Regions from separate parts of the Streptomyces sp. NPDC052682 genome, predicted to be linked through region 2. Evidence: riboswitches for the same ligand, from Rfam matches in the RefSeq annotation. Region 2 holds a riboswitch; each other region holds the start of a gene.

Region 1 (10,409 bases), on a different contig from region 2:
GGTCGACCATCCGGGCCTGGTCACGGTGCACGACGCGGGAAGCGAGGGCGAGGAGCTGTTCCTCGTCATGCAGTACGTGGACGGCGCCGACCTGTCCGACCACCTCGCCGAGCACGACCCGTACCCCTGGCAGTGGGCGGTCGCGGTCGCCGCGCAACTGTGCGCCGTGCTGAGCGCCGTGCACGCCGTGCCGATCGTCCACCGGGACCTCAAGCCGCGCAACGTGATGGTGCGCCAGGACGGCACGGTCACCGTCCTCGACCTCGGTGTCGCCTCCGTCATGGACACCGACACCACCCGCCTGACCCACACCGGTTCCCCCATCGGCTCGCCCGCCTACATGGCCCCCGAGCAGGCGATGGGCGGTGCGGTCGGCCCGTACACGGACCTGTACGCGCTCGGTGTGCTGCTGCACGAACTGCTCAGCGGCCAGGTGCCCTTCGCGGGCTCCACGGCCCTCGGTGTGCTGCACCGGCACCTGTACGAGCCGCCGCTGCCCGTACGCCGTATCCGCCCCGAGGTCCCCGAGGCCCTGGAGACCCTGGTCCTGCGCCTGCTCGCCAAGGACCCGCAGCACCGCCCCGCCTCCGCGCAGGAGGTGTACGAGCAGCTCGAGCCCCTCCTGCCCGCGCGCGGCACCCCCAGCGGGGCGCCCCTCGACCCCACCCGCCCCTTCCTGCGCCCGCACGCCCCCTGGCCCGACCGCGCCCGCACCCCCGCGCCCCAGCCCGCGCCGCCCCAGCCCGCCCCGGTGCCGCAGGCCGCCGGGAAACCGGACATCGCCCGGGCCGTCGACGAGGTCAAGCGGCTGCTCGGCGAGGGCCGCATCACCCAGGCCGTGGACATCCTCGGCGCGATCCTGCCCGTCGCCGCCGAGCAGCACGGCGAGCACTCCCCGGTCGTGCGCACGCTGCGCAAGCAGTACGCCGCCACGCTCCTGGACGACGGGCAGTACCGGCGCGCGCTGCCCGAACTGCGCCGCCTCGCCGACGAACGCGCCGCCGAGGCCGGGCAGGCCGACCCGCAGTCCCTGCGGTTCCGCTACGAGGCCGCCCAGTGCCTGGAGCAGCTCGGCGAACCGGCGGCGGCGCTCGCCGAGTACCGCGCGCTGCTGCCGTACTACGAGAACCAGTACGTCGCGGCGGGCGACCCCGAACTGGCGTACGACGTCCGCCGTCGCATCGGCCACCTCCTGCTCGCCCTGGGCGACCGCGCCGCCGCCCACGACACCCTGGCCCGCCTGCTGCACGACGTGGAGCGCACGCACGGCCCCGGGCACCCGCAGGCCGCCGAGGTACGGCGGACGTTGCAGTGGCTGGGGCAGGTACGCGGCTAGGCCTGTCGTCTGGATCGTTCCGGCGTCGCGGGCTCTGGCACGCGGGGCCGGTGTCGCCGCGCAGACCTCCCTGGCCGCAGGGACGGGCGCGGCGGTGCGGGAAGTCGCGGTGAATCGTTGGTCGAATGGGTTGGCCAGAGCTGGGCCACTGCCTACCATCGATCACCGCAAGACTTTGTGCACCGTCGCACAATCTCCACCGGGAGGTCTCCTTGCACCGCCGCCGTCGCACCGCGCTCCTCCTCTCCGCCGCGATCGCCGCCGCGGCGCCCCTCCTGACCGCCTGCGGCAACGACGCGCACCCGGGTGCGGCGGCCGTCGTCGGCGGTCAGCGGATCAGCGTGTCCCAGCTGGAGGCGCGGGTCGACGAGGTCCGCGCGGCGCAGCGGGCGGCCGTGCGCGGCGACGCCCAGTACCAGCAGGTCATCGCCAGGACCGGCACCCTGACCCGCGACACCCTGCACACCATGGTCCTCGACCGGGTGCTGCACCAGGCCGCCCAGGACGCGGGCGTGAGCGTCACCCGCCGCGAGATCCAGCGGATGCGGTCCGGCCTCGAGCAGCAGGCCGGCGGGGCCAAGGCGCTCCAGGCGGCCTGGCTCCAGCGGTACGGCATCCCGCCGCAGCGCCTCGAGGAGAACCTCCGCCTCCAGCTCGAGGCCCAGAAGCTCGCCGAGAAGCTCGGCACCGACACCAGCCGCCCCGACTTCTGGAAGGCCCTGTCCAAGGCCTCCGCGAAACTGGACGTCGAGCTCAACCCGCGCTACGGCACCTGGGACGTCGAGAAGAGCAGCCGCGCCGACGCCAGGACACCGTGGGTGAAGGACGTCTCGGCGGCACAGGCGGAGCGCACCGCGTAGCAGGCGCCCGGCCGGTCGGCCGCCGCCGGGCATCGCGGCCTGTGGACAACTGATCGCCCTGTCGGCGCCGTGGGTTAGCTTCGAATCGTGAACGCAACCAGCCCCGAAGCCACCCCCGGCGCCGGCCCGGACACCGCCCCCGGCCGGATCGTCCTGCTCACCACCAGCCACCGGGTCGCCCCCGGCCTGCTGTCCTGGCCCGCCTGGCAGGCCCTGCACGCGGCCGACCGGGTGCTGTGCGCGGACGCGGCCCATCCGCAGCTGCCGTATCTGCGCGAGGCGGGCATAGCGGTCGACCAAGCGTCCCCGACGGCCGAGGACCTGGTCCGCGCCTGCGCAGGCGGCCGCACGGTGGTGCTCGTCGCGACCGGCGAGGGCGAGCCGGCCCTCACCGACGGCCTGGCGCGGCTGGCCGGCTCCGGCCGGGTCCGCATGCCCGAGCTGGAGCTGCTGCCCGCCTCCTACGACCTGCCGGGCGCCCGCCTCCTCGACCTGGTGCAGGTCATGGACCGCATCCGCGCCGAGTGCCCCTGGTCCTCCCAGCAGACCCACCAGGGCCTGGCGAAGTACGGCATCGAGGAGGCGTACGAGCTCGTCGAGGCGATCGAGGACGGCGACCGCGAGGAGCTGCGCGAGGAACTCGGCGACGTGCTGCTCCAGGTCGTCTTCCACGCCCGGATCGCCGAGGAGCACCCCGAGGAACCCTTCTCCGTCGACGACGTCGCCGGCGGCATCGTCGCCAAGCTCATCCACCGCCACCCGCACGTCTTCGGCGACGCGACGGCGACCACCCCCGAGGAGGTCAAGGAGCACTGGCTGCGTACCAAGGCCGCCGAGAAGCAGCGCACCTCCGTCACCGAGGGCATCCCGCTCGGCCAGCCGGGCCTGGCGCTCGCCGCCAAACTGGCCTCCCGGGTGCGCACGGCGGGACTCGACGTGCCGCTGCCCAGGACCGAGGGCATCGGCTACGAACTGCTGGAACTGGCGGTCCGGGCCGAGGCGCAGGGCGTGGACCCGGAGGCGGCACTGCGGGCGGCGGCCCGGGCGTACCGCGACGCGATCAGGCAGACGGAGACGGCCCGGCGGACGGACCCGGCCGGGCAGCAGGGCGGAGCGCAGGACACGTGACCGACCGGCCCCGGCCCACCCCGGACAGCCCGCAGCCCGAACCCCCGGAGCTGTTCACCTGGGAGTTCGCCACCGACCCGTACCCGGCGTACGCCTGGCTGCGCGAGCACGCCCCCGTGCACCGCACCCGGCTGCCCAGCGGTGTCGAGGCCTGGCTGGTCACCCGGTACGCCGACGCCAGGCAGGCGCTCGCCGACAACCGGCTGTCCAAGAACCCGGCGCATCACGACGAGCCCGCGCACGCCAAGGGCAAGACCGGGATCCCCGGGGAGCGCAAGGCCGAGTTGATGACGCACCTGCTCAACATCGACCCGCCGGACCACACCCGGCTGCGGCGGCTGGTCAGCAAGGCGTTCACACCGCGCCGCGTCGCCGAGTTCGCGCCCCGGGTGCAGGAGCTGACCGACCGCCTCATCGACGGGTTCGCCGCCCGGGGAGAGGCCGACCTGATCCACGAGTTCGCCTTCCCGCTGCCCATCCACGCCATCTGCGACCTGCTCGGCGTCCCGCGCGAGGACCAGGACGACTTCCGGGACTGGGCGGGGATGATGATCCGTCACCAGGGCGGCCCGAGGGGCGGGGTCGCGCGGTCGGTGAAGAAGATGCGCGGGTACCTCGCCGACCTCATCCACCGCAAGCGTGCGGCGCTGCCGCCCGAGCCGGCCCCCGGTGAGGACCTCATCTCGGGCCTCATCCGCGCCTCCGACCACGGCGAGCACCTCACCGAGAACGAAGCCGCGGCGATGGCCTTCATCCTGCTGTTCGCCGGCTTCGAGACGACCGTCAACCTCATCGGGAACGGCACCTACGCCCTGCTCACCCACCCCGGGCAGCGGGACCGGCTGCAGAAGTCCCTCGCCGCCGGCGAGCGCGAGCTGCTGGAGACCGGTGTGGAGGAACTCCTGCGCTTCGACGGGCCCGTGGAGCTGGCCACCTGGCGGTTCGCCACCCAGCCGCTGACCATCGGCGGGCAGGACATCGCCCCCGGCGACCCCGTCCTCGTGGTCCTGGCCGCCGCCGACCGCGACCCGGACCGCTTCGCCGACCCGGACGTGCTGGACCTGTCCCGGCGCGACAACCAGCACCTCGGGTACGGCCACGGCATCCACTACTGCCTCGGCGCCCCGCTCGCCCGCCTGGAGGGCCAGACCGCGCTCGCCACCCTCCTCACCCGCCTCCCCGACCTGCGGCTCGCGGCGGACCCGTCCGAACTGCGCTGGCGCGGCGGGCTCATCATGCGGGGACTGCGCACCCTGCCGGTGGCGTTCACGCCGGTGGGGCAAGGGGCGCACGCTGCGCAAAGGTGACACACGCTCAACACTGTGATCTTCACGTGATCTGCGCGGAACGAACTTGTGATGGGTGATCGTCTGCCGATACGTTCACCCATCAGCGCGGCGGCCCCCGTCACGGCCGCCACGCGGGTCAGTGCTGTCTCGTGAAAGGTCTCCGTATGCTCTCCGGGAACGGTCGTCACCGTCGCCCCCGTCAGGCTCCGGCTCTCCTCGTCGCGGCCGGAGTGACCGGTTCCGCCATCGCGATCCCGCTCCTCGGAGCCACCGGCGCGAGCGCGGCCGACGGGACGACCTGGGACCGGGTCGCGGACTGCGAGACCGGCGGCGCCTGGAGCCAGAACAGCGGCAACGGCCTGTACGGCGGCCTGCAACTGTCCCAGGAGGACTGGGAGAAGCACGGCGGCCTCGACTACGCGGCCAGCCCGGACCTGGCCAGCCGTAACCAGCAGATAGCCGTCGCCGAGAGAGTCCTCGCCGACGAGGGGGTCGGCGTCTGGCGCACCTGCGGTCTGCTCGCGGGCCTGGACAAGGACTCGGCCTCGGCCGACATCGACACGGGCGTGGCCGGCGACTCCTCGCCGAAGGCCGCGGAATCATCCGACTCGCGAGACTCATCGGGTTTGTCCGACTCTTCCGAGTCGTTCCGTTCCTCGGCGTCGCCGGACTCTGCGTCGCCGGACGCGCCGGCGCCCTCCACCTCCTCCGACGCCCCGTCAGGCACGGAGGGCGACGCGCCGCACATCGACGGCTCCTCCGCGGACACCTCGCACTCCGGCGACTCGGGCAACTCGAGCCGCGCGGGCGGTCCTTCGGCCCTGGCCGGCACGGACGCGGAGGCCGCCCCGGCCGGCACCGGCCGGCACCGCGGCCCCAGCGCCGAGGAGACCCCGGCGCCCGGCAGTACGGCCGGGGAGGGGGGACGGCACGCCTCGCGCGGGGACGCGGCCGCGCGGGACGCGGTGGACGGCTCGTACACCGTGCGTACCGGCGACAGTCTGTCGTCCATCGCCGACTCCCTTGACCTCGGCGGCGGATGGCACGCGCTCTACGCGGCCAACGAGCGCACCGTCGGCGCCGACCCCGACCTCATCCTCCCCGGTCAGACGCTTGCCATAGGGGTCGAACCGGGGCAGAAGAACCCCTGAAAGGGCGGCAGTTTCCCTCGCGGTTCGCGGTTAATGTCCCATGTAAGCGTGATGAGAGATAGATCTCAGAAGCCCTGATCGTCTTTGAAATTCCGCGGATCACCTGGCTACGGTCGTGACCGCTCGCCACCGCGAGCCCCGGCTGCCGCAACGCCGAATCCTGCCAGTGGCAGCCCGGGAACAGTCGTCGCGTCAAGCGCCGCGGGCAGGAGCGGGGGACCCAAGGTAGGCGCCGGGCCCAGCACATGAGGCTGGATCCGGCTAGGGGTGAAGCCGAGTCCCGCAAGGGACCCGGCCGGGCAACTCAACCGGCCCGAACCCGACAGCTCACCTCGCAGGCGTCGGTGAGGGGATCCATCCATGCTGTTTTCCAGCAAGGGCAAGCACCGCCGTCCGTCCAAGGCCGTTCGCGCCGTCGCCCTGGCCGGTGTCACCGGCGCCGCCGTGGCCGCGCCGCTGATGGCCGCCGGCACCGCCTCCGCCGCCACCGAGTCCGAGTGGGACGCCGTCGCCCAGTGCGAGTCCGGCGGCAACTGGTCCATCAACACCGGCAACGGCTACTACGGCGGTCTGCAGTTCTCCGCCTCCACCTGGGCCGCGTACGGCGGCACGCAGTACGCCTCCACCGCCGACAAGGCCACCAAGGCCCAGCAGATCCAGATCGCCGAGAAGGTCCTCGCGAGCCAGGGCAAGGGTGCCTGGCCGGTCTGCGGCAAGAACCTGTCCGGCGCCTCGTACAACGGCGGCTCGGCGCAGAGCTCCGGCTCCACCGAGACCCGCCAGAGCGAGCAGCAGACGGCCTCCCGCTCCACCGAGCGCCCGGCCCAGACCCAGACCCCGAAGACCCAGAGCCAGAAGACGGTCACCACCCCGACCGGCAAGAAGGTCAAGAAGGGCGACGGCGAGTACAAGGTCGTCAAGGGCGACACCCTGAGCTCGATCGCCGCGCAGCACGACGTCAAGGGCGGCTGGGAGAAGCTCTACCAGCTGAACAAGGACATCATCGAGGACGCCAACCTCATCTACCCGGGCCAGCAGCTGCACCTGAGCTGATCGGCCTGCCCTGCTCCCCGCCCCGGTGCGTGTTCCCCCGTACGCGCCGGGGCGGGGTCATGTCCGGCGGCACATCTGTGGCGCTCGGCGCTCCTTTGTTCCGTTCGGAAACAATTTACGCTCAGTTCTGTCCAAGGGGTGGGTGACCGGCTGGCCGATCGCCCCCGGCCGGTTAGGCTCGTCTCGCAGAGCCCCCGCGGCACTGCCAACCCGCGTCACATCCCAAGAAGGAGATGCTCGTGCCGTCCATCGACGTCGTCGTAGCCCGGGAAATCCTGGACTCCCGAGGCAATCCCACGGTCGAGGTCGAGGTCGGCCTCGACGACGGCAGCACGGGTCGTGCCGCCGTCCCGTCCGGCGCCTCCACGGGCGCCTTCGAGGCCATCGAGCTCCGCGACGGTGACCCCAACCGCTACCAGGGCAAGGGCGTCGAGAAGGCCGTCCTCGCCGTCATCGAGCAGATCGGCCCGGAGCTGGTCGGCTACGACGCCACCGAGCAGCGCCTGATCGACCAGGCCATGTTCGACCTGGACGCCACCGACAACAAGGGCTCGCTCGGCGCCAACGCCATCCTCGGGGTCTCGCTCGCCGTCGCCCACGCCGCCTCCGAGGCCAGCGACCTGCCGCTCTTCCGCTACCTGGGCGGTCCCAACGCGCACCTGCTGCCGGTGCCGATGATGAACATCCTGAACGGCGGCGCGCACGCCGACTCCAACGTGGACATCCAGGAGTTCATGATCGCCCCGATCGGCGCGGAGTCCTTCTCCGAGGCCCTGCGCTGGGGCGCCGAGGTCTACCACACCCTGAAGAAGGTCCTGAAGTCCAAGGGCCTGTCCACCGGCCTCGGCGACGAGGGCGGCTTCGCCCCGAACCTCGGCTCCAACCGCGAGGCCCTCGACCTCATCCTCGAGGCGATCAAGGAGGCCGGCTACACCCCCGGCGAGCAGATCGCCCTCGCCCTGGACGTGGCCGCCACCGAGTTCCACAAGGACGGGCGCTACGTCTTCGAGGGCAAGGAGCGCACCGCCGAGGAGATGACCGCCTACTACGCCGAGCTCGTCGACGCCTACCCGCTCGTCTCCATCGAGGACCCGCTGAGCGAGGAGGACTGGGAGGGCTGGAAGGACATCACCGCCAAGCTCGGTGACAAGGTCCAGCTCGTCGGCGACGACCTGTTCGTCACCAACCCCGAGCGCCTCCAGCGCGGCATCGAGGAGGGCGCCGGCAACGCCCTGCTGGTCAAGGTCAACCAGATCGGCTCCCTGACCGAGACCCTGGACGCCGTCGAGCTGGCCCAGCGCAACGGCTACAAGTGCATGATGTCGCACCGCTCCGGCGAGACCGAGGACGTCACCATCGCCGACCTGGCCGTCGCCACCAACTGCGGCCAGATCAAGACCGGTGCCCCGGCCCGCTCCGAGCGCGTCGCCAAGTACAACCAGCTGCTGCGCATCGAGGAGATCCTCGACGACGCCGCGGTGTACGCGGGCCGCTCGGCCTTCCCCCGCTTCAAGGGCTGACCCTCACCGGGTCAAGGCTGAGCCAGTCGCACGTACGTCCCCGTACTCGGTCCCGTACCGTGTCCGGGGACGTACGCGCGTATGACAGGCCAGACATCTGAACGGGAGGCGGGGAACCATGGCGGTCAAGGACCGGGACCGTTTCTCCACCGCGACCAGGATCCGGCTGATCGGGGAGCAGACGGCGGCCCGGGTCTACCGCTCGCAGACCCGGCGCCAGGCCCGCCGCTCCCGGCTGACCGGCCGGGCCGCGCTGCTCGCCCTGGTGCTGTGCTCGCTGATCGTGGCGCTCGCCTACCCGATGCGGCAGTACGTCTCCCAGCGCGCCGAGATCGCCGACGTCCAGCGTGAGCAGGAGCAGGCCCGCAAGCGGGTCGAGCAACTGCGCGATCTCAAGGCACGCTGGCAGGACGACGCGTACGCCGAGCAGCAGATCCGCAAGCGGCTGCACTACGTCATGCCCGGCGAGACCGGCTACGTCGTGATCGACCCGGGCGCGGCCAAGCAGTCCCGCGCCGACCTCGGGGCGGGCAACCGCCCCTGGTACGCCAATGTCTGGGACGGGGTCGACCAGTCCGACGCCGCCGACCAGTGAGACCGTAGAAAGACACATATGGACACGCCCCCGCCGACCACCGAGCGCACCGAGCCCACCGACGCGGACGTGGAGGCCTTCAAGCAGCAGCTCGGGCGGCCCCCGCGCGGGCTGCGCGCCATCGCGCACCGCTGCCCCTGCGGGCAGCCGGACGTGGTGGAGACCGCCCCGCGGCTGCCCGACGGGACGCCGTTCCCGACGCTGTACTACCTGACGTGCCCGCGGGCCTCCTCGGCGATCGGCACGCTGGAGGCCAACGGTGTGATGAAGGAGATGACGCAGCGGCTCGCCTCCGACCCGGAGCTGGCCGCCGCGTACCGCGCCGCGCACGAGGACTACGTCCGGCGCCGCGACGAGATCGAGGAGCTCCAGGGCTTCCCGAGCGCGGGCGGCATGCCGGACCGCGTGAAGTGCCTGCACGTGCTGGTCGCCCACTCCCTCGCCGCCGGCCCCGGCGTCAACCCGCTCGGGGACGAGGCCCTGGCGATGCTGCCGGAGTGGTGGCGCAAGGGCCCGTGCGTGACCGCCACGGACGAGGAGGACGGCACGTGAGCAGGGTCGCCGCCATCGACTGCGGGACGAACTCCATCCGCCTCCTCGTCGCCGACGCGGACCCGGCCACCGGTGAGCTGGTGGACCTGGACCGCCGTATGACGATCGTCCGGCTCGGCCAGGGCGTGGACCGGACCGGGCGTCTGGCGCCCGAGGCGCTGGAGCGGACCTTCGCGGCCTGCCGCGAGTACGCCCGGGCCGTCAAGGAGCTCGGCGCGCAGCGGCTGCGCTTCGTGGCGACCTCCGCCTCCCGGGACGCCGAGAACCGCGACGTGTTCGTGCGCGGGGTGCTGGACATCCTGGGCGTCGAGCCGGAGGTCATCACCGGCGACCAGGAGGCCGAGTTCTCCTTCACCGGCGCCACCAGGGAGCTGACGGGCCGGGCGGACCTGCACCGCCCGTTCCTGGTCGTGGACATCGGCGGCGGTTCGACGGAGTTCGTCGTCGGCGACGACCACGTGCGTGCCGCCCGATCCGTCGACGTCGGCTGCGTCCGTATGACCGAGCGGCACCTGGTCCGCGACGGGGTGGTCTCCGACCCGCCGTCGCCGGAGCAGATCGCCGCTATGCGGGCCGACATCGAGGCCGCCCTCGACCTCGCCGAACAGACCGTGCCGCTGCGCGAGGCGCGCACTCTGGTGGGCCTGGCCGGTTCGGTCACCACGGTCTCGGCGATCGCGCAGGATCTGCCCGCGTACGACTCGGCGGCCATCCACCACTCCCGTGTCTCCCACGACCGGGTCCGCGAGATCACGCACCGCCTGCTCCACTCCACCCACGCCGAGCGCGCGGCGATCCCGTCGATGCACCCCGGCCGGGTCGACGTGATCGGCGCGGGCGCCCTGGTACTGCTGGCGATCATGGAGCGGATCGGCGCGGAGGAGGTCGTGGTGAGCGAACACGACATCCTCGACGGCATCGCCTG
Region 2 (10,409 bases):
CGGACTCCGTGGACGTCGTGGCGTACGGCGTCGGGGAGGTGTCGTCGGCGGCCTGCTCGTCGGTGTGGCTGACGATGAAGCGGTTGTCGGTCAGGACGAGCACGGTCACGTGCCGTCGCACCTCGTTCTGGTCGAACGTGGTCTCCTGGTGGACCAGGTACGACCGGATGGGCTCGCCGCCCACGGCGGCCTCCACCGCCTCGGCCACGAGAGCCGGGTAGTAGCCGCTGCGCTCGATCGCCGCACGCAGCCCCTGGGTCGTCGTACTGGTCTTGGCCATGACGCCCATCCTACGGGGGAGCACTGACTGCGAGGGACCGCTCACACCGTCCGCGTTTCCCCGGCCCCGGGTCAGTACGCCGGGAGTGTGCGCGGGCCGAGGTCGTCGCGGGCGGGCGGGGGTGCCAGGCGCACTGAGGCGCCGAGCACGCTCAGGCCGCGCGGGGCGACGACGACCGGCTCCAGGGTGACGGCGACGACCTCGGGGTGGTCGTCGACCAGCCGGGACACGCGCAGCAGCAGCTCCTCCAGGGCGGGCGTGTCGACCGGCGCCGAGCCGCGCCAGCCGAACAGCAGCGGAGCCGTGCGGATGGAGCGGATCAGGGAGGCCGCCTCCCGGTCGGTGACCGGGATCAGCCGGTGCGCCATGTCCCCGAGCAGCTGGGAGGCGGCTCCGGCGAGCCCGAAGGAGAGCACCGCTCCGGCCGCGGGGTCGATGACGGCCCGTACGACGGTGTCGACGCCGCGCGGTGCCATGCGCTGCACCACCGGGCGCAGCTCCTCCGGCTTCCCGAACAGGCCGGTCAGTTCGGTGTAGGCCCGGCGCAGTTGGTCCTCGTCGGCGAGGTCGAGGCGGACGCCGCCCAGGTCGGCGCGGTGCCGCAGGTGCGGGGCGGTGGCCTTCAGGGCGACGGGGTAGCCGAGGGTGCGGGCGGCCTCGGCGGCGGCGTCGGGGGTGGGGGCGGGCAGGGCGCGGTGGACGTCGATGCCGTAGGTGCCGAGCAGGTCGCAGGTCGCCTCGGTGCTGAGTGTGAGGCCCTGGCCGCGCGAGAGCAGCCGGCCGATCAGCCCGGCGGCGCCCTTCTCGTCGATGTCCTCGTACTCGGGCACCCTGCCGGGGTCGGCCGCCTCGCGCCGCCACTGGGCGTACGACACGGCCTGGGCGAGGGCGCGCACGGCGCGTTCGGCGGCGGGGTAGGCGGGGATGGGGTGGGTCCCGTCGGGGGGCCGCACAGCGGTGGGCATGCGCTCCCCGGGCCGGAAGGGGTGGTCGGGGGGTGCCACGACGGCCTGCGGGGCGGTGCTGGCCGCGGCCGACAGGGCCTCGGCGAGGCCGCCGAGCTCCACGTGGACCACCAGGACCGGTTTGGCGGGGACCGCGGCGGCGGCCGACCGCAGGGCCTCGGCGAGGGCGGCGTCGCCGGCCGTCGTCCCCTCCCCGACCGCCGGGATCGCCGTGACGACCGCCGCGTCGCAGGTGTCGTCGGCCAGGGCCCGGGAGAGGGCCGCGTGGAAGTCGGCCGGGGTGGCGGCCGTGGTCAGGTCCAGCGGGCGGTGCGGGCGCAGGCCTTCGGCGAGGCAGGCGTCGTAGGTGAGCAGGCCCAGCGACTCGGAGTTGCCGAGGATCGCCACCCGGGGGCCGTCCGGCAGGGGCTGGCGGGCGAGCAGCAGGCCCGCGTCGACGAGCTCGGTGATGGTGTCGACCCGGATTACCCCGGCCTGCCGCAGCAGCGCCGAGACGGTGGCGTGCGGCAGCCGGGTGGCCCGTACGGCGTGGCCCTGGGGGGCCGCCCCGTGCCGCGCGCCCTGGACGACGACCAGGGGCTTGGCGGCGGCCGTGCGCCGGGCGAGGCGGGTGAACTTGCGGGGGTTGCCGATGGACTCCAGGTACATCAGGACCACGTCGGTGTCGGGGTCCTCGTGCCAGTACTGGAGGAGGTCGTTGCCGGAGACGTCGGCCCGGTTGCCGGAGGAGACGAAGGTGGACACACCAGTGACGCCGGTTACCCCTCCGCCGCGGCGGTGCAGACGGGACAGCAGGGCGATGCCGATGGCGCCGGACTGGGCGAACAGGCCGATGCGGCCCGGCCGGGGCAGCTGGGGGGCGAGGGAGGCGTTGAGCCGCACCCGGGGGGAGGTGTTGATGATCCCGAAGGCGTTGGGACCGATGATCCGCATGCCGTACGCGCGCGCGTGCCGCACCAGGGCGCGCTGCCGTTCGCGCCCCTCGGGCCCGCTCTCGGCGTACCCGGCGGAGACCACGACGAGCCCCTGCACGCCGTGTTCGCCGCACTCGGTGACGACCTGGGGGACGTGCTCGGCCGGGACGGCGACGACCGCGAGGTCGACGGGGCCGTCGATGTCCCGCACCGAGCGGTGCGCGGGCACCCCGTCGAGCTCCTTGAGGTCCCCGGGGAAGGCCCGGTTCACGGCGTACAGCCGGCCGGTGAACCCGGCGTCCCGGAGGTTGTCCAGCACGCTGCGGCCCACGCCGCCGGGCGCGCGGCCGGTGCCGACGACGGCGACCGAGCCGGGGGCGAGCAGGCGCTGCACGGACCGTGCCTCGGCGCGCTGTTCGCGCGCGTACTGCACGGCCAGGGAGCGGTCGGTGGGTTCGAGGTCGAACTCCAGGCGGACCACGCCGTCCTCGAAACTGCGCTTCTGGGTGTACCCGGCGTCCGTGAACACCTTGATCATCTTGGTGTTGGCGGGCAGCACCTCGGCGGCGAAGCGGCGGATGCCGCGCTCCCGGGCGACGGCGGCGATGTGTTCCAGGAGGGCGGAGGCGACGCCCCGGCCCTGGTGGGCGTCCTGGACGAGGAAGGCGACCTCGGCCTCGTCGGCGGGTGCGGAGGCGGGCATTCCGTCGGAGCCGATCCGGTCGTAGCGTACGGTGGCGATGAACTCGCCGCCGACCGTGGCCGCGAGTCCCACCCGGTCCACAAAGTCGTGGTGCGTGAAGCGGTGGACGTCCTTCGCGGACAGGCGCGGGTAGGGCGCGAAGAAGCGGTAGTACTTCGACTCGTCCGACACCTGCTCGTAGAAGCTGACCAGACGGTCCGCGTCATCAACGGTGATGGGGCGGATGCGTGCGGTGCCGCCGTCGCGCAGCACCACGTCGGCTTCCCAGTGGGCGGGGTACTCGTGCCGGTCCGACGAGGTCTGCATGGGCCCCAGCGTACGGCTCGCGTCCGGCAACGGCGCGGGGCACTCTGTGAGGGCGCAGTTCCGGGCCGAGGCCGCGGCCCGGACGCCACCTTCCGGTCAGGACACGGATCTGGCCGGGGTGCTTCACGTGTGGAAAAATGGTCTAGACAACCCTGAACACTCGAAGGGCAGCAACACATGGCTGAGCGCCGCGTCAACGTCGGCTGGGCCGAGGGCCTCCACGCCCGCCCCGCCTCCATCTTCGTCCGAGCCGCCACGGCCGCAGGCGTCCCGGTGACGATCGCCAAGGCAGGCGGTACCCCTGTCAACGCGGCCTCCATGCTGGCCGTCCTGGGCCTGGGCGCCCAGGGCGGCGAGGAGATCGTCCTCGCCTCCGACGCCGAGGGCGCGGACGCCGCCCTGGACCGGCTGGCCAAGCTGGTCTCGGAGGGTCTCGAGGAGCTTCCCGAGACCGTCTGAGCCACCGCGCCGGCACAGAGGAGCCGCGTCGCCTGCGGGCGGCGCGGCTCTTTCACGTCCGGCAACCGGAATTCACCGGCACGGCAACAGGCCGACACGGCAAAAGGACAGCTTGACAAAAGGACGTGCGGCAAAAGGGCAGCGCAGTAAAAGGGCAGCAAAAACGAACCCCGCCGAATAACCCTTCTTTGTATACGGCTCCCGCGTTAATGCCGCAGGCTCGGCGTGTGTACGGCACGTTGCGAATTCCTCACACGGTCGCCGCCGGAGGCGAATCGCAGCCGGTGCGCGGCGCCGGCGCGCTCGGTGTGCAGCGCCGTGAGCGCCCGCGCGCGCTCCCCGTCGCCGCGCGCCACGGCGTCCACGATCGCCCCGTGCTCGGCCCAGGTCTCCACGGGGTCGGCCGGCGCCTCCACCGCGTACATCCAGGTGATCTTGTGGCGCAGCTGGGTCAGCAGCGACGTCAGGGCGGGGCTGCCGCAGGCCTGGGCGAGCGTCTCGTGGAACCAGCCGCCGAGGGAGCGCAGGTCGTCGCTGTTGCCCCGGCGGGCGCGCTCCTGCCCCAGCCGCACCAGGCCGCGCAGCACCTTCAGATGGGCCTCGGTGCGGCGCTGGGCGGCCCGGCAGGCGCCGAGCGGTTCCAGGAGCAGGCGCATCTCCAGCAGGTCGGCGGCCTCCTGCTCGGTGGGCTCCGCCACGCACGCGCCCGCGTGCCGCCGGGTCACCACGAAGCCCTCGGCCTCCAGGGTGCGCAGGGCCTCGCGGACGGGGACGCGGGAGACGCCGTAGCGACGCGCGAGGAGTTCCTCGGTGAGCCGGCTGCCGCGCTCGTAGACACCGGCGACGATGTCGTCCCGGATCGCGGTACACACCGAGTGCGCCGGAATACGCATGACCGACCTCCGCCTTAATCCCCGTGAAACGTCGACGATGGACGTGTGTTCCGTGACTCTATTGCAATGAGCCGGAATTTCCGACGGCGGGCCGGAATCCATGGATATTTTTTGGACAGCACGGCGTGCGAAACGGCGAAAGCCCCGGCTCGGGAGCCGGGGCCTTGCGGTACGGACCGTGCGGGTCGGACCTGCGCGCCTCAGACGTGCACGCCGTGCGAGCGCAGGTACGCCACGGGGTCGATGTCCGAGCCGTACTCCGGGGTCGTACGGGCCTCGAAGTGCAGGTGCGGTCCGGTGACGTTGCCGGTCGCGCCGGACAGGCCGATCTGCTGCCCGGGGGTGACCTGCTGGCCCACCGAGACGCCGATCGAGGACAGGTGCCCGTACTGGGTGTAGGTGCCGTCGTGCATCTTGATCACGACCTGGTTGCCGTACGCGCCGCCCCAGCCGGCCTCGACGACGGTGCCCGCGCCGACGGCGTGGACGGGGGTGCCGGTGGCGGCGTGGAAGTCGACGCCGGTGTGGCTGCCGGAGGACCACAGGCCGCTGCTGGCCCGGTAGCCGGTGGAGACGTACGAGCCGGAGATGGGCGGCACGAAGGTGTTCAGACGCTTGCGCTCGGCCTCGCGGGCGGCGCGCTCCTTGGCATCGCGGGCCTCCTTGGCCGCCTCGGCGGCCCGCTTGCGGGCGTCCTCCTCGGCCTTCTTGCGCGCGGCGGCCTCCTCGGCGGCCTGCTGCTGGGCGGCGGCCTGGGCGTCGATCTCGTCGGCGACGGAGCCGCCGAGGGTGACGACCGGGGTGAGGCCGGTCTGCTGCGGGGCGGGCTCGGCGGCGAACGCCGGGGCCGCGACGGTGCCGATGACGCCGGTGGTGGCGAGGGCCGCGACGCCCGCCGCGCGGGCGGTGCCGCGCTGCATGCGGGTGGGACGACGGTGCTTGCCTGCGGGCTTGCGTGCGGCGCGCGTGAACGCCATGAAGTGTGCTGGTCCTTTCCTTCCCTCTCGCCTACCGGGTTAGCTGACGGGTTCGGAGCAGGAAGGTCTCCTACGGGCCCCCTCGCGGTGTGCGCGGGCGCCCGATTCACCCCAGGGACGTGGTGGGTCCCCGGCTCCCCTGGCTCGCGCCGTACGGGGACTCGGCGATGACTGTCCGCTGCCGCGGGTGCGGCGCACTGCCTGACGGACAGCCCGGACGAAGCTAAACGGGACGCGTTTCAATCCCCAAACGGAACGCGGCTTTTGTAGCGCATCCCACAGGGCAGACAGGCAACCTCCGCCCCAATTCGGGCATAAGGGGGCCCTGGTGACAGGCACGCCACCAGGGCCTCCACGCGCGCGTGCCGCTACTCGGCGGCGACCACGCTGACTTGGCCGATACCGAGGGCCTCCACAGGCTCCTTGATCTGCGCCGCGTCACCCACCAGCACGGTCACCAGACGGTCCACCGGGAAGGCGTTCACGACCGCCGCGGTGGCCTCCACGGTGCCGGTCGCGGCGAGCTGCCGGTACAGCGCGGCCTGGTAGTCGTCGGGCAGGTGCTGCTCGACCTGGTCGGCCAGCGTGCTCGCGACGGCCGCGGCCGTCTCGTACTTCAGCGGCGCCACGCCCACCAGGTTCTGCACGGCCACGTCCCGCTCGGCGTCGGTGAGCCCGTCCTTGGCAAGCGTGCGCAGCACCTTGAACAGGTCGTCGAGCGCCGGGCCGGTGTTCGGGGTGTCGACGGAGCCGCTGATGGCGAGCATCGCGGCACCGGTGCCCTCCGCGGTGGACCGCAGGACCTGGGCGAACGACCGCACCCCGTAGGTGTAGCCCTTCTCCTCACGCAGCACGCGGTCCAGGCGGGAGGTGAGGGTGCCGCCGAGGCAGTACGTGCCGAGCACCTGGGCGGGCCACACGCGGTCGTGGCGGTCGGGGCCGATGCGGCCGATCAGCAGCTGCGTCTGGACGGCACCGGGACGGTCCACGATCACGACCCGGCCGGTGTCGTCGGCGGTCACCGGCGGCACGGGCCGCGGCTCGCCCGGCGAGCCGGTCCAGGAGCCGAGCGTGTCGGCGAGCAGCGCGTCCAGGTCGATGCCGGTGAGGTCGCCGACGACCACGGCGGTGGCCGTGGCGGGGCGCACGTGCCGCTCGTAGAAGGCGCGCACCGCCGCCGCGTCGATGGCCGCGACGGTCTCCTCGGTGCCCTGGCGCGGCCGCGACATGCGCGAGCCCGCCGGGAACAGCTCTTTGGACAGCTCCTTGGCGGCCCGCCGGGAGGGGTTGGCCAGCTCGTGCGGGATCTCGTCGAGGCGGTTGCGCACCAGCCGCTCGATCTCGCTGTCGGCGAAGGCGGGTGCCCGCAGGGCGTCGGCGACCAGGCCGAGCGCCTTGGCCAGGCGGGAGGCGGGCACTTCCAGGCTGAGGCGTACGCCGGGGTGGTCGGCGTGGGTGTCGAGGGTGGCGCCGCAGCGCTCCAGCTCGGCGGCGAACTCCTCGGCGGAGTGCTTGTCGGTGCCCTCCGAGAAGGCCCGCGCCATGATCGTGGCGACGCCGTCCAAGCCCGCGGGCTCGGCGTCCAGGGGCGCGTCCAGCAGCACCTCGACGGCGACGACCTGCTGGCCGGGGCGGTGGCAGCGCAGCACCGTCAGGCCGTTGCCGAGCGCACCGCGCTCGGGCGCCGGGAACGCCCACGGCTTGGGCTCGCCCGCCTGGGGCCGGGGGTGGAACTCCATCGTGGCGAGCTCGGTCACTTCGCCGCCTCCTCGTTGTCGTCGGTGGCTTCCACGGTCGCCGCGGACTCCGGGTCCTCGGTGCCTTCCACGTCCTCGGCGTGCTCGGGGGCGGTCGGCTCGTAGACCAGCACCGCGCGGTTGTCGGGCCGCAGCCGGGCCTGGGCGATCTCCCTGACCTCCTCGGGCGTCACCTCCAGCACGCGCTGGACGGCGGTGAGGGCGAGCTGCGGGTCGCCGAACAGCACGGCGTAGCGGCACAGTTCGTCGGCGCGGCCGGCGACCGTGCCGAGCCGGTCCAGCCACTCGCGCTCCAGCTGGGCCTGGGCGCGCTCCATCTCCTCCGCGGTGGGGCCCTCCTCGGCGAACCGGGCGAGCTCCTCGTCGATGGCGGCCTCGATCACGGGCACCTCGACATCGCCGGAGGTCTTCACGTCGAGCCAGCCCATGGAGGGCGCCCCGGCCAGCCGCAGCAGTCCGAACCCGGCCGCCACCGCCGTACGGTCGCGCCGCACGAGGCGGTTGTACAGGCGGGAGGACTCGCCGCCGCCGAGCACGGTGAGCGCCAGGTCGGCCGCGTCGCACGCGCGCGTGCCGTCGTGCGGCAGGCGGTAGGCGGCCATCAGGGCGCGGGCCGGGACCTCCTCCTCGACGACCTCGCGCAGCTGCGCGCCGATGGTGTCGGGCAGCGTGCCGTCGCGGGGCTCGGGCTTGCCGTCGTGGGCGGGGATGGAGCCGAAGTACTTCTCGATCCAGGCGAGCGTCTGCTCGGGGTCGATGTCGCCGACGACCGACAGCACCGCGTTGTTCGGCGCGTAGTAGGTGCGGAAGAACTGGCGGGCGTCCTCCAGGGTGGCCGCGTCCAGGTCCGCCATCGACCCGATCGGGGTGTGGTGGTAGGGGTGGCCCTCCGGGTAGACCAGCGCGGTCAGCTTCTCGAAGGCGGTGCCGTAGGGCACGTTGTCGTAGCGCTGGCGGCGCTCGTTCTTGACGACGTCCCGCTGGTTCTCCATCGACTCGTCGTCCAGGGCGGCGAGCAGGGAGCCCATGCGGTCGGCCTCCAGCCAGAGGGCGAGCTCCAGCTGGTGGGCGGGCATGGTCTCGAAGTAGTTGGTCCGCTCGAAGCTGGTGGTGCCGTTCAGCGAGCCGCCCGCGCCCTGGACGAGCTCGAAGTGGCCGTTGCCCTTGACCTGGGCGGAACCCTGGAACATCAGGTGCTCGAAAAGGTGAGCCAGGCCGGTACGCCCCTTGACTTCGTGGCGTGAGCCGACGTCGTACCAGAGGCACACCGCCGCGACCGGGGTCAGGTGGTCCTCGGAGAGCACCACGCGCAGGCCGTTGGCCAGGCGGTGCTCGGTCGCTGTCAGGCCCCCGGAGCCTGCCTGGGTGGTGGCCGTGTGACCCATGGGCATGTACGTCCCTTCGATCGCGGAGGCGGTCCTCGACACCGCCGTGTTCCTGCCGGTCCTGTCACTGTATGCAAGCGCGCGGAGCACCGGTGAAGTTCCCGGGCGGCGTACGCCGACAGCGAGAAGAGGGTTACGGCGTGCGAGGGCGTAGCCTTCGGCAGTGCCGGGCCGGTGCTGCGACGCCGGGTCCCCGGCCCGCGTTGTCAGTGGCTCGGTCCACAATGGTCCGCGTCAGATCCCCGTCAACCGCTTCAGCAAGGAGCCGGCAGCGATGGCCCGCCGCAGCACGAAGACCCCGCCGCCCGACGACGCGTACGAGGAGAAGATCCTCGACATCGACGTCGTCGACGAGATGCAGGGCTCCTTCCTCGAGTACGCGTACTCGGTCATCTACTCCCGCGCCCTGCCGGACGCCCGCGACGGACTGAAGCCGGTGCACCGCCGGATCGTCTACCAGATGAACGAGATGGGCCTGCGCCCCGACCGCGGCTACGTCAAGTGCGCCCGGGTCGTCGGCGAGGTCATGGGCAAGCTCCACCCGCACGGTGACGCGTCGATCTACGACGCCCTGGTGCGCATGGCCCAGCCCTTCTCCATGCGCGTCCCCCTGGTCGACGGGCACGGCAACTTCGGCTCGCTGGGCAACGACGACCCGCCGGCGGCCATGCGGTACACCGAGTGCCGGATGGCCGAGGCCACGGGATTGATGACGGAGTCGATCGACGAGGACACCGTCGACTTCCAGCCCAACTACGACGGCCAGGAGCGCGAGCCGGTGGCGCTGCCCGCCGCCTTTCCGAACCTGCTGGTCAACGGCGCCTCGGGCATCGCGGTCGGCATGGCGACGAACATGCCGCCGCACAACCTGCGCGAGGTGATCGCGGCCGCCCGCCACCTGATCCGGTACCCGAACGCCGATCTCGACGCCCTGATGAAGCACGTCCCCGGCCCCGACCTGCCCACCGGCGGCCGGATCGTCGGCCTGTCCGGCATCCGGGACGCGTACGAGACGGGCCGCGGCACGTTCAAGATGCGCGCGACGGTCACCGTGGAGAACGTCACGGCCCGCCGCAAGGGTCTCGTCGTCACCGAGCTGCCCTTCACGGTCGGCCCGGAGAAGGTCATCGCCAAGATCAAGGACCTGGTCGGGTCGAAGAAGCTCCAGGGCATCGCCGACGTCAAGGACCTCACCGACCGCCAGCACGGCCTGCGCCTGGTCATCGAGATCAAGAACGGCTTCGTGCCGGAGGCGGTCCTGGAGCAGCTGTACAAGCTGACCCCGATGGAGGAGTCCTTCGGCATCAACAACGTGGCCCTGGTGGACGGTCAGCCGCTCACGCTGGGCCTGAAGGAGCTGCTGGAGGTCTACCTCGACCACCGCTTCGACGTCGTACGGCGCCGATCGGAGTTCCGCCGCGGCAAGAAGCGCGACCGGCTGCACCTGGTCGAGGGTCTGCTCACCGCGCTGCTGGACATCGACGAGGTCATCCGCCTGATCCGCTCCAGCGAGAACTCCGCGCAGGCCAAGGAGCGCCTGATGGGGCACTTCTCGCTCAGCGAGGTGCAGACCCAGTACATCCTGGACACGCCGCTGCGCCGCCTGACCAAGTACGACCGCATCGAGCTGGAGGCGGAGAAGGAGCGGCTGAACGCGGAGATCGAGGAACTGACCCGGATCCTCGAGTCGGACGCGGAGCTGCGCAAGCTGGTCTCCAGCGAACTGGCCGCGGTGGCCAAGAAGTTCGGCACGGACCGCCGTACGGTCCT
Region 3 (10,409 bases), on a different contig from region 2:
CGACGGCCGTGACGGCACTGTCGTGCGCGCGGGCCAGGTCGGCGGCGAGCAGGTCGAAGTCGTCGGCGTCGTCGGGCGCGCCGTCGCGCGGCTCCCGCTGCTGGGGCGGACCGTCGCCGCGGCGCAGCGTCTCCACCAGGGCGCGCAGGTCGGCCTCGCGCCGTGCGGTGCCGCGGCGCAGGACGCCGATGCGGTCGTGCACGGCCCGGGCGGTACGGTTCGCGGCCACGGCGGCGATGACGATGCCGGCCAGGGTCACCGAGACCGCACCGCCGAGGACCGCCCACAGGGTGTGGCTCGGCCGCGCCCCGGTGGAGCGGACGGTGAACAGCACGGCCGCGCAGCCGCTGAGGGCGACCGCGACGGGCGGCAGCACGGCGATCCGCAGCAGTTGGGGCCGTATGTGGGTCTCGGGCAGCGCGGGAGCGGTACGGATGACCGGCCGTCCGTGCCGCCCGCCCTCACGGCGTTCTGCACGGGCGGCCGGAGCGCGGTGGTGAGACATCGGTGTCCTCGTACGGGTCCGTCGGGCCTGGTTGCCGTTGCCGGGGAAGCTCGTGGGGGTGCGGCCGGGCTCACGCGGCCGGACGCGCGCTGTCCGGGGCTCCGGGGCGCGGGCGTGCCTCGCGGGGTCCACGCCGGCCTCCCCGTCGCGCCGACCGCCTCGTCCGCGTTGCCCCTGCACGTACCGACCCCGCTCCCCTGCTCGACGGCCACTCACGGTAGTCGCCAGCGCATCATGTGCGGTGGGCAGTTGACAAACTCATACGGAGAGCATCCCGCCCTGGTATGAGGCTTCGCACGCCTGAGCGACGCACGCCTGGAACGCTCAGGCGCGAGGGAGAAGAAATCGATCCGAGCTGCTCAGAAGCGGTCACAGGCAGTCGGGCGGGCTGAAGAGACCCCTCGGCCGCCCGCCCCACGGGGCGCACCCATCCCACGCGCGACGGGGCGGTCGGCAGGCGCTCGACCCCGCACCGCCGCTTCCCTCAGATACTCACTCTGCGTAGCGCCCTGGCCAGTGACGGACCCCGCCAGACCGGCCGAGCGCCCCCCACGCCACCAGCGGGCGCAGCACGAAGGGCACCGGTTCCGCTCAGCGCCGCCGGCGCCGCAGCACCGCCGTGACCGCGACGGACACCACGAGCCCGGCCAGCCCGGCGAGGACCTTCCTCACCACGGCCCTGGGCACGCGCATGCCGACGGCGTCGCGCATCCGGTCGTACAGACTCAGCGGGACGCCCAGGACCGCGTTGCCGGGCGGGCGGCGGGGGACGACGGGGTGCGGATGCGTGGGCGCGCTCCTTCGGACCGTCTCCCATGCCGTGCCGAGCCGGCGCAGCCGGCCGGTGGGCAGGGCCGCCTGCAGCCGGGGCAGCACGAGGTCCTCCTCGTCCCGGATGTCCTGCCGTATCAGGGCGAAGACCCGCCGCACCCTGTCCGCGCGCTCGGGATCGCCGGGCCGGAGGCGTTCGATCTCGCCGACGAGATCGTTGATCTGCTGGTGTTCCTCCTCGACCCGGGAGGTTAGCTCCTCGCCGCCCTCGACCGAGCGCCGTACGGCCGGCCACAGCACGGTCTCCTCCGCGAAGGCGTGGCTGAAGACCAGCTGGACCGTCTGCTTCAGGACGGCCTCACGCTCCGGACCGTCCTGAAGGGCCTGGTACCTCTCCATCAGCCGGTCCATCTCGGCGTGGTCGCGCCGCTGCCGCGCCAGGACACTGCGCGGACCGCCGAGCTGCTGCACCGTCTGCTCTTCCAGGGTCCGGGCCATGGACCTCTCCCTTCGGCAGACCGGCCATGAGCCGGCGACAGGCCGGGTACCCCGGTGCGGCGGGGCGCACGCGGCTCGTCCGTGGTCAGTCCTCGCCCACCAGGTCGAGGTCGTCACGGGACGTTTCGGAAGCCAGGGCCGGGACGGGCCACCTGCGGTTCAGCGGCCGGGAGACATCCCGCCACCAGGGGCGCGTGGGCAGCGCTCCGGCGGGCTCGAAGGGCTGGCCCGGAACGGGGAGGGCGACGGCCTGTCCGACCGCGCGGGCGGCGGCCAGCGTCCACTCGCCGGGCTCGGCCCACGGATGCAGGGAGAGGTTGAAGGTCCCCCAGTGGATGGGCAGCAGGGCACCGTCCGGCCGGCCCCGCTGCAGGTCGAGGTGGCTCTGGACGCCTTGCGCGGGGTTCATGTGGATGTCCGGCCAGGCGCCGGGCAGCGGCGCGACCTCCGGGTCGTTCCCGGGCCAGTAGTCGGAGTAGGCCCCGATCTGGATCATCGTGGCGTCGAACGGGCCGTGGTCGGCGCCGATGTCCTTGAAGCCCTCGAAGTAGCCGGTGTCGCCGCTGTGGTAGATCCGGTGCTCTTCCCCGGCGACGACCCAGGAGGCCCACAGGGTGTGCTGAGTGTTGCGCAGGCCGCGGCCACAGAAGTGGCGGGCCGGGGCGGCGGTCAGGGCGAGACCGCCGACCCCGGTCGTCTCGTGCCAGTCCAGTTCGCGCAGCCGGCCGGCGGACACGCCCCAGTGCTCCAGGTGGGCGCCGACGCCGAGCGGCACGGCGAAGAGGGTGTCCGTGCCGGCCAGCGCCTTGATGGTGGGCAGGTCGAGGTGGTCGTAGTGGTCGTGCGAGATGACGACGACGTCGACGGGGCCGAGCGCGGCCAGCGGCAGGGGCACCGGGTGCAGCCGCCGGGGCCCGGCGAATGGGAACGGGGAGCAGCGCTCGCCCCACACCGGGTCGAACAGGACGCGTTGTCCGTCGATCTCCGCGAGCACGCTGGAGTGGCCCATCCAGGTCAGCCGCAGTCCACTGGCGGGCGGCTTGGCGAGGTCGGCGAGCGTGGTGGCGTGGACCGGCATCGCCCCCTGGGGGGCGCGGCGTCCGCGGGCCTCCTTGTCGAAGTACAGCTTCGCGAACTCCCGGCCCGAGGCCGAGGGCCGGGTCCGGGCGGGGCCGCCCGGGTTCTGGAAGACGCCGTCCTTGAAGTGGGGCGATCTACGGATCCGCGCCATGCGCTCCCCGCTCGGATCCGCACCGAAGGCCGGGGGCCGCAGCGCGCGGAATCCGGAGCTGAGAGAACGGAAACCGGCCACGGTACCTCCAGGTGGAGTCGGTGAGGCATCCCATTATGGTCGGGCCACCGACAAGGCCGGGGGTCAGTCCCGCGACCGACGGGAGCCACCGCCCACGCTGACGCCCGGGCCGGACCCACGGTGGTCACCGACGGCGCCGGAACCGGACCTGCGAGCTGCAGAAGCACCGACCCCGAGACCGAGCGCCCGCGGCGCACAGAAGCCCCGAAAACCCGGGACCGCCGCAGCCCACAACAGCCACCGACAATCCGGGACCGAACCCGCAGCCCGCACGAGACCCCCCGGGCGGGCCGGAACCCGCAGCCCACAGAAGGACCGACCACACCGGAACCGGCCCGCGGCCCACGAAGGGCGCCGCGAGCCCGGCCCCCGCGCTCAGGCCACCGCCGCGATCCGCATCTTGATGTCGTGCGGCGACAACGCTCCCTTGGCCGTCACATGGTCCCCGGAGGACTCCCCGCGCAGCCGTCGCCCGATCCACGGCACCAGGTACTCGCGTGCCCACTGGACGTCGTCCCGCCGGACCTCCAGGGTGCCGCGCGGCGGCAGCGGCGGCCACGGCTGTTCCGGGTCGGCCGGGACCTGAAGGCCGAGGACCTGGCCCGCCCGCAGCGCCACGCGCGTGTGCCCCTCGGGCGACAGGTGCAGCCGGTCGGCGTCCCAGGCCCGGCGGTCCTGGACGCTCCTGAGCGACCACAGGTCGAGCACCGGGCACCCGTACCGGTCGGCGATGGCCCGCACATGCCCGTTGTACGTGGCGATCTTGCCGCGCAGGTGCTTGAGCACGGGCATGCCCCGGGTGTCGAACCCGGTCGTCACCAGGACGGTGCCGGCCGCGGCGGCCAGCGCCGCCACCGCCCGCTCGAACCGCTCGGCCACGTCGTCCGGGTCGGTGCCGGGGCGGAGGATGTCGTTGCCGCCCGCGCAGAACGAGACCAGGTCGGGGGCGAGCTCGACGGCCCTCGGCACCTGCTCCGCCACGATCTGGTCGAGCAGTCTGCCGCGCACCGCGAGGTTGGTGTACTGGAAGTCGCCTTCGGGCCGGCGGTCCGCGAGCAGCACCGCGAACCGGTCGGCCCAGCCGACGAACGCCCCGTCGGGGCCGGGGTCGCCGACGCCCTCGGTGAAGCTGTCCCCCACCGCAACGTACGACCCGATCACTGATCTGCTGTCACTCTTCGAATCGTCTGCCACAGCAGGACATGATTCACCTTCGAATGTGACCTACGCGACCGTAGGCAAGGCTTGACGCGCGGTGAGATAAGCCACTCTCCAAGTGTTCGTCAAGTCCGGAATACGCCCTGTGTCAGGGGTGTTGAGGGCTGGGCCGCCACACCCGGAACCCGGTGACCCGCAAGTGGCTCCACACGGTACGGAAGGCGAAGTGGCCGCCCGTGTAGGGCTGCGGGTCGGTGTAGTCGAAGACGAGCCGGCCGTTGTTCCACCACTGGACCGTCGGCCCGGCGGAGACGATCCGGACCCGGTTGGGCTGGTTCGGCACCAGCAGGGGTTCGGTGTAGTCGAGGAGCAGGGGACGGACACCGGGCTCGCCGACGTACCGGCGCAGCCGGGTGGTGGTGTTGTAGTTCGCCCCGTAGCCGGCGTAGTAGCAGGTCAGCTGGTCGTACTCGGCGAGCGCGCCGCCGCGCGGTGTGGCGAGGAGGTCGTCCGGGGAGCGGACGTCGGTGGCGTTCCAGAAGGTGTTGAGGTCCGAGACGCGGTCGTTGGGCCCGCCCTCGGACACCGCGGTGGCGGTGTACTCCAGGACGTACGGTCCCTCCAGCCGCTCCCGGAACCAGACCGTGGCCCCGCTGGGGACGTCGATGTCGAGGACGCCTCGGGAGGCGGAGACGGTGCCGCCGTCCTGGAGTTCGGTGACCCACTGGCCCAGTCCGTGGCAGAAGTCGTCGTGGGCGAGGAGGCGGCGGGGCCGCGGCCGTCCGTGCGGTGCGGCGTGCGCGGTGCCCGCCGGGGCGAGGGCCCCCAGGGCGGCACCGGCGGCGAGGGCTGCGAACGCTCTGCGGGTGGTCGGCACGGGACACGGCTCCTTCTGGTCGAGGGAGAGGAAGGGAAGCGGGCGGAAAGCAAGCGGACGGAAAGCGCTTGCTCTCGTCGCACCGATCACTGTGTCCCAACCACCCTCGCCTGTCGAGGCGTTCGCGCCCACACACCGAAGGCCGGACCCGGGGATCGGGGTCCGGCCTTCGGCGGCGTGTCAGGCAAGTGGTCGTGCGGGTCAGCCCACGGAGACGCCGTGCGTACGGAGGTAGGCGACCGGGTCCACGTCCGAGCCGTAGTCGGGCGTGGTGCGGATCTCGAAGTGCAGGTGCGGACCCGTGGAGTTGCCGGTGGAGCCCGACAGGCCGACCTGCTGTCCGGCGGTGACGGTCTGGCCGGCCGACACCGAGAGCGAGGACAGGTGGGCGTACTGGGCGTAGTAGCCGTCGTTCAGCTTGATGACGACCTGGTTGCCGTACGCGCCGGCCCAGCCGGCGGAGACGACCGTGCCCGCGCCCACGGCCTTCACGGAGGTGCCGGTCGGGACGACGAAGTCGACGCCGGTGTGGTAACCGCTGGACCACATGCTGCCCGCCACCTTGTAGCCGGTGCCGACCGGGCCGGTCACCGGGGCGGTGAAGCCGGCGGCGCTGGTCGCGGCCTGGACGGCCCGGTCGGCGGTGGTGGTCTTCGCGGCGGCGGGCTTCGCGGCCGACGTCTTCGAGGACGACGCCTTGGAGGACGACGGCTTCGACGACGTGGTCTTGGGCTTGGCCGGGACGGCCGGCTTGCCGGTGCCCGTCGCGGCCTTCTTGCCTATCGACAGCTTCAGGCCGGGGTGGATCAGCGACGGGTCGTCGCCGACGGCCTCGCGGTTGTCGGCGTAGAGCTTCTTCCAGCCACCGCTGACGTGCTGCTCTTCGGCGATCTTGACGAGGTAGTCACCGGCCTTCACGGTGTACGTCCGCACGCCCCCGTCCTTCTTTCCGGCAGCGTTCTGCTGCGCCGCCGGAAGGGACGCGACGGCCTGGTCCGGAGCGGACTGCGGGGTGGCCGCGTGGGCGCCGGCGGCGCCCAGCAGCGGAAGGGCGAGTGCGGCGCCACCGGTTCCGGCGGCGGCGAGGGAACGAGTGAAACGCTGGCTCTTGGGACGGCGGTGCTTACCCTTCGCGGGCATGGCGAATTCCTCTCCGGCGCCTGCGAGGTGAGCTGTCGGGTGCGGACTGGAGATGCCCGGCCGCGCCGAGGCGCGGCTTAACCCCAAGCCTGTTCCGGAGACCGGAACAGGCGTCTTGCCTGTGGGTCCCCCGCTCCTGCCGTACACGGGTCAGTGTGTGCGGGCTCCGGGCGGCGGCAGGATTCGGCGTCCGTCCGGATCGGTGGCGAACGTAAGCGAACAAGATGCGCGGGGACAAGCGTGCGGTTGCCCGTGACGGCGATTCAGGAGAATTCCGCCGCCTTTTGTGGTGACCGTCGGTCGATTAAGGATCTTTTGCTTTCCTCGAATTCCCTTGGAAAGGGCCTTTATTACGTGCACATGGCAACCACACATCGTCACGATTATGACGCTGCTCACGTGCCCCGAGCATTCTGACTCCTTTTCGGGGCACGTCAGGAAGAAGCGGCCTATTCAGACAGTCGACTCGAATCAGGTCATCGCCGTCGCAGCCGGACCACGGTGGCGTCCAGGTCCCCGCGCAGCCCGACCCGCAGCCCGTGGTGCGTCAGCACCGCCCCTCGGTGAATTTCGCCCGTTTCAAGGCATTCGTACGTCGCCGACGGGTCGAGGCCGCGCAGCCGGAGCGCCGGCATCGGCTCGCCGAAGTGCTGTGCCTGGAGCCAGGCCAGGACGACGGTGTCGTCGCCGAGGACGTACTGCACGGCGCTCAGCCCGCCCGCCGGCGGGCGCAGCCGGTACAGGTCGCCGCGCTGCACCACGGGCCGGATCTCCTTGTAGAGCGTCACCCACTCGCGCGCCTCGTCGAGCTCCTCCTGCGACCACTTCGTGAGGTCGCCGCCGACGCCGAGCACCCCGGCCATGGCGCTGACGAACCGGAAGCGCAGCGAGCTCGCCCGGTGGTTGAGCATGGCGTTGGGGCTGTCGGTGACCCAGGCCGCCATGACCCGCGCGGGGTGGATCTGGCTGAAGCCGTGCTGGATGGCGAGCCGGTCGAGCGGGTCGGTGTTGTCCGAGGTCCACACCTGGTCCGTCCGGCCGAGCACCCCGAGGTCGATCCGTCCGCCACCGCCCGAGCAGGACTCGAAGGCGACACCCGGATGCGCCTCGCGCAGCCGGTCCAGCAGGGCGTACAGGGCGCGCACATGGTCCACCCACAGCCGCTGCGGATACGCGTCCTCCGGCCAGCCGGCGTCCGAGAAGCAGCGGTTGAAGTCCCACTTCACATAGTCGATGGGGGCGCTGGACAGCAGCCCGTGGAGCTGGTCCCAGAGGTACTCCTGGACGTCCTCGCGGGCCAGGTTGAGCACCAGCTGGTTGCGGAACTCCGTACGCGCGCGGCCCGGCTGGAACTGCACCCAGTCCGGGTGCGCCCGGTACAGCTCGCTGTCCGGGTTGACCATCTCCGGCTCGACCCAGATGCCGAACTGCATCCCCAGGCCGTGCACATGGTCCGCGAGCGGCTTCAGGCCCTGCGGGAAGCGGTCGGGGTTGGGGGTCCAGTCACCGAGCCCGGCCCGGTCGCTGGTGCGCGCGCCGAACCAGCCGTCGTCGACCACGAACAGCTCCACGCCCATCGCCGCGGCCCGCTCGGCGAGCGCCCGCTGCTGCTCCTCGGAGATGTCGAACTCGGTCGCCTCCCAGGAGTTGAACAGCACCGGCCGGTCCCGGTCGGCGTCCGGGACGACGTACGCCCGCTGGTAGGCGTGCCAGGCGCGGCTGGCCCCGCCGAAGCCCCCGTCGCTCCACAGCCCCGCGAAGACGGGGGTGGTGTACGACTCGCCGGTACGCAGCATCAGCAGGCCCGAGTCGTCGTGCCCGGCGCCGCCGGTGATCTGCACGCGCGCGTCCGGGAGCTGGGCGACGGCGATGCGCCAGGAGCCGGACCAGCCGAGGGCGCAGCCGTAGACCTCGCCGCGCTCCTCGGTGGCGTCGGTTTCGAGGGCGACCCAGGGCAGGTGCTGGTGGCCGGTGTGGCCGCGCCGGCTGCCGATGACCTTCTCGCCGTAGGTCAGCTCGGCGCGGGTCAGCCGGGACTCCGCGCCCCAGCGGCCGTGCAGCTGGGACAGCCGCCAGCCGTCGCGGTCGGGCAGGGTCCAGGTGGCGGAGTCGGCGCGCAGCACCTCGACGTCCTGCCCCTCGTTGGCGAGGGTCACCCAGCGCTCGACCACGTCGTGCCGCATCCGGTAGTGCAGCGTGACGGCGAGGCCGCCGTCCCGGAAGCGGAGCCGCAGCTCCCCGTCGTCGGCACGCTCGTGCCCGTCGTACGTCCACTGGGTGCCGCGCCGTTCGGCCGTGCGCACGGACAGGGCGGGCCGGACGAACCGCGGGCCGCCCTCGACCGGGTACTCCTCGCGCCCGTCGAGCGGGGCCTCGAACGGCCAGTACGCGGGCAGCGGGCGCACGGCGAGCGCCTCGGCGTCGGCCAGCGCGATCCTGGGCCCCCAGTACAGGTGCAGCAGCTCGTCGCGGTCGGTGAGGTGGACGGCGTAACTGCTGGTGGGCCCGGACAGAAGCCAGGTACGCGCGTTTTCGGAGATCTCCAGCATCAGGCCCTCACAGCTTCCAACAGGTCCGATCAAACCCCCACATCATGAGCGGTCACCGGGCCTGGATCAACGTCTGTGAAGAACTCATTGCCCCTGGCAGCCATGTCGTATGGTCGGAAGGTGCCCGCCGGCGAGCCGCGCGGCGGGGTGAGTGGGAGGGAGTCCCCGTGACGCAGCAGGTCCCGTCGACCGAACCCGAGCTGGCAGGAGTGCGCAACTTCCGTGATGTGGGCGGGCTGCCGACCGTGGACGGACGGCGGGTGCGGCACGGGGTGCTGTTCCGCAGCGGCCACCTGGCGCACGCGACCGCCGAGGACGCGGCCTTCCTGGCCTCCCTGGGCCTGCACACGGTCTTCGACTTCCGCAACGCGGCCGACCAGAAGCTCGAGGGCCCGGACGTGGAGCTGCCGGGGGTGCGCAACGTGAACCTGCCGCTCACCGATCCGGCGGACGGCGCCGAGTTCTGGAAGATGGTCCGCGACGGCGACATCGACGAGCTGCGCGCGATCCTCGCGGACGGCAAGGCCGCGGGCCGGATGATCGCCTCCTACCGCACGATCATCAAGGAGCGCACCGCCGAGCACTCCCGGGTACTGCACGCGCTGGCCGAGGGCAGTGTCCCGGCGCTGATGCACTGCGCGGCGGGCAAGGACCGCGCCGGGCTGTCCGTCGCGGTGACGCTGCTCGCCCTGGGCGTGGAGCGGGAGGCGATCCTGGCGGACTACCTGAAGTCCAACGCCAAGCACCGCCGCTACAAGGTGCACCGCAGCAGCAGCTCCGCCTCGGCCTACTCCCCCGAGATCATGGAGCTGCTCAGCCCCCTGTTCGACGCCCGCGCCGAGTACCTGAACGCGGCCTTCGAGACGATCGAGGAGACCTGGGGCGGCGTCGACGCCTACCTGGAGTCCGGCCTCGGGCTCACCCCGCAGACCCGGGAGCGGCTGCGCGAGCGGCTCCTGGACTGAGGCGCCGCGCGGCGGCCTACTTGGCCCCCACCTCGAACAGCAGGTAGACGAAGGCCGCGAACAGGTGGCCGACCGCGATGTACACGATCAGTCGCACCCACAGGCCGCGCGGGAACTTCTCCTCCATGTCCCTCATCGGGCATCTCCAGGGGTCGGGCCCAGGCACAGGGTGGCCGTGGGGCTCTGCAGCAGGGTGTGGACGAACAGCAGCTCGACCCCGTCGGGGTCCTGGGCGGCGATGCGGTGCGGGGTCAGCGAGTCGAAGTGCGCGCTGTCGCCCGGGCCGAGCCGGTGCGCGGTGTCCCCGAGGCGCAGCCGCAACCGCCCCTTGAGCACGTGGAGCCACTCCTCGCCGGGGTGCACGCGCACGATGTCGCCCTGCGAGCCGTACGGGACGTGGACGCGCAGTGCCTGCATCCCGCGCCCGGATGCCCCGGCCTGCCAGTACGTCCAGCCGCCGGCCGTGGTGGGTTCCATGTCGGCGGCGCGCACGACGGCGTCCCGGTCGGTGACCGTCTCGCCGAGCAGCTCGGAGACGGTCGTACCGTAGACGCGGGCGAGCGTGAGCAGCATCGGCAGCGAGGGCTGGCGCTGCCCGGTCTCCAGGCGGGAGAGGTGGGCGGGGGACAGCCCG

The links. Region 2 has a riboswitch for cyclic di-AMP ahead of AB0K80_RS23630 (M23 family metallopeptidase). Riboswitches for the same ligand answer to the same signal wherever they lie in the genome.
Positions count from the first base shown of each region.
Region 1: another riboswitch for cyclic di-AMP. It lies ahead of AB0K80_RS18195 (transglycosylase family protein); the one in region 2 lies ahead of AB0K80_RS23630 (M23 family metallopeptidase).
Region 3: another riboswitch for cyclic di-AMP. It lies ahead of AB0K80_RS13465 (LysM peptidoglycan-binding domain-containing M23 family metallopeptidase); the one in region 2 lies ahead of AB0K80_RS23630 (M23 family metallopeptidase).

Region 1 is NZ_JBFATS010000010.1:218,705-229,113, forward strand. Features, by position in the region: gene AB0K80_RS18170 (protein kinase) at 1-1,336, shown strand, start outside; gene AB0K80_RS18175 (SurA N-terminal domain-containing protein) at 1,549-2,196, shown strand; gene AB0K80_RS18180 (nucleoside triphosphate pyrophosphohydrolase) at 2,284-3,324, shown strand; gene AB0K80_RS18185 (cytochrome P450) at 3,321-4,631, shown strand; gene AB0K80_RS18190 (transglycosylase family protein) at 4,778-5,764, shown strand; cyclic di-AMP (ydaO/yuaA leader) riboswitch at 5,952-6,120, shown strand; gene AB0K80_RS18195 (transglycosylase family protein) at 6,125-6,817, shown strand; gene eno (phosphopyruvate hydratase) at 7,057-8,337, shown strand; gene AB0K80_RS18205 (septum formation initiator family protein) at 8,456-8,932, shown strand; gene AB0K80_RS18210 (DUF501 domain-containing protein) at 8,951-9,484, shown strand; gene AB0K80_RS18215 (Ppx/GppA phosphatase family protein) at 9,481-10,409, shown strand, end outside.
Region 2 is NZ_JBFATS010000015.1:81,106-91,514, forward strand. Features, by position in the region: gene AB0K80_RS23610 (DUF5998 family protein) at 1-289, opposite strand, end outside; gene AB0K80_RS23615 (GNAT family N-acetyltransferase) at 352-3,168, opposite strand; gene AB0K80_RS23620 (HPr family phosphocarrier protein) at 3,346-3,627, shown strand; gene AB0K80_RS23625 (GntR family transcriptional regulator) at 3,834-4,520, opposite strand; gene AB0K80_RS23630 (M23 family metallopeptidase) at 4,721-5,497, opposite strand; cyclic di-AMP (ydaO/yuaA leader) riboswitch at 5,511-5,674, opposite strand; gene AB0K80_RS23635 (pitrilysin family protein) at 5,866-7,254, opposite strand; gene AB0K80_RS23640 (pitrilysin family protein) at 7,251-8,645, opposite strand; gene AB0K80_RS23645 (DNA topoisomerase IV subunit A) at 8,914-10,409, shown strand, end outside.
Region 3 is NZ_JBFATS010000007.1:245,207-255,615, reverse strand. Features, by position in the region: gene AB0K80_RS13490 (ATP-binding protein) at 1-505, opposite strand, end outside; gene AB0K80_RS13485 (hemerythrin domain-containing protein) at 1,097-1,774, opposite strand; gene AB0K80_RS13480 (MBL fold metallo-hydrolase) at 1,860-3,086, opposite strand; gene AB0K80_RS13475 (SGNH/GDSL hydrolase family protein) at 3,462-4,247, opposite strand; gene AB0K80_RS13470 (DUF6250 domain-containing protein) at 4,393-5,121, opposite strand; gene AB0K80_RS13465 (LysM peptidoglycan-binding domain-containing M23 family metallopeptidase) at 5,323-6,261, opposite strand; cyclic di-AMP (ydaO/yuaA leader) riboswitch at 6,266-6,427, opposite strand; gene AB0K80_RS13460 (alpha-galactosidase) at 6,738-8,810, opposite strand; gene AB0K80_RS13455 (tyrosine-protein phosphatase) at 8,978-9,775, shown strand; gene AB0K80_RS13450 (DUF6126 family protein) at 9,792-9,911, opposite strand; gene AB0K80_RS13445 (XRE family transcriptional regulator) at 9,908-10,409, opposite strand, start outside.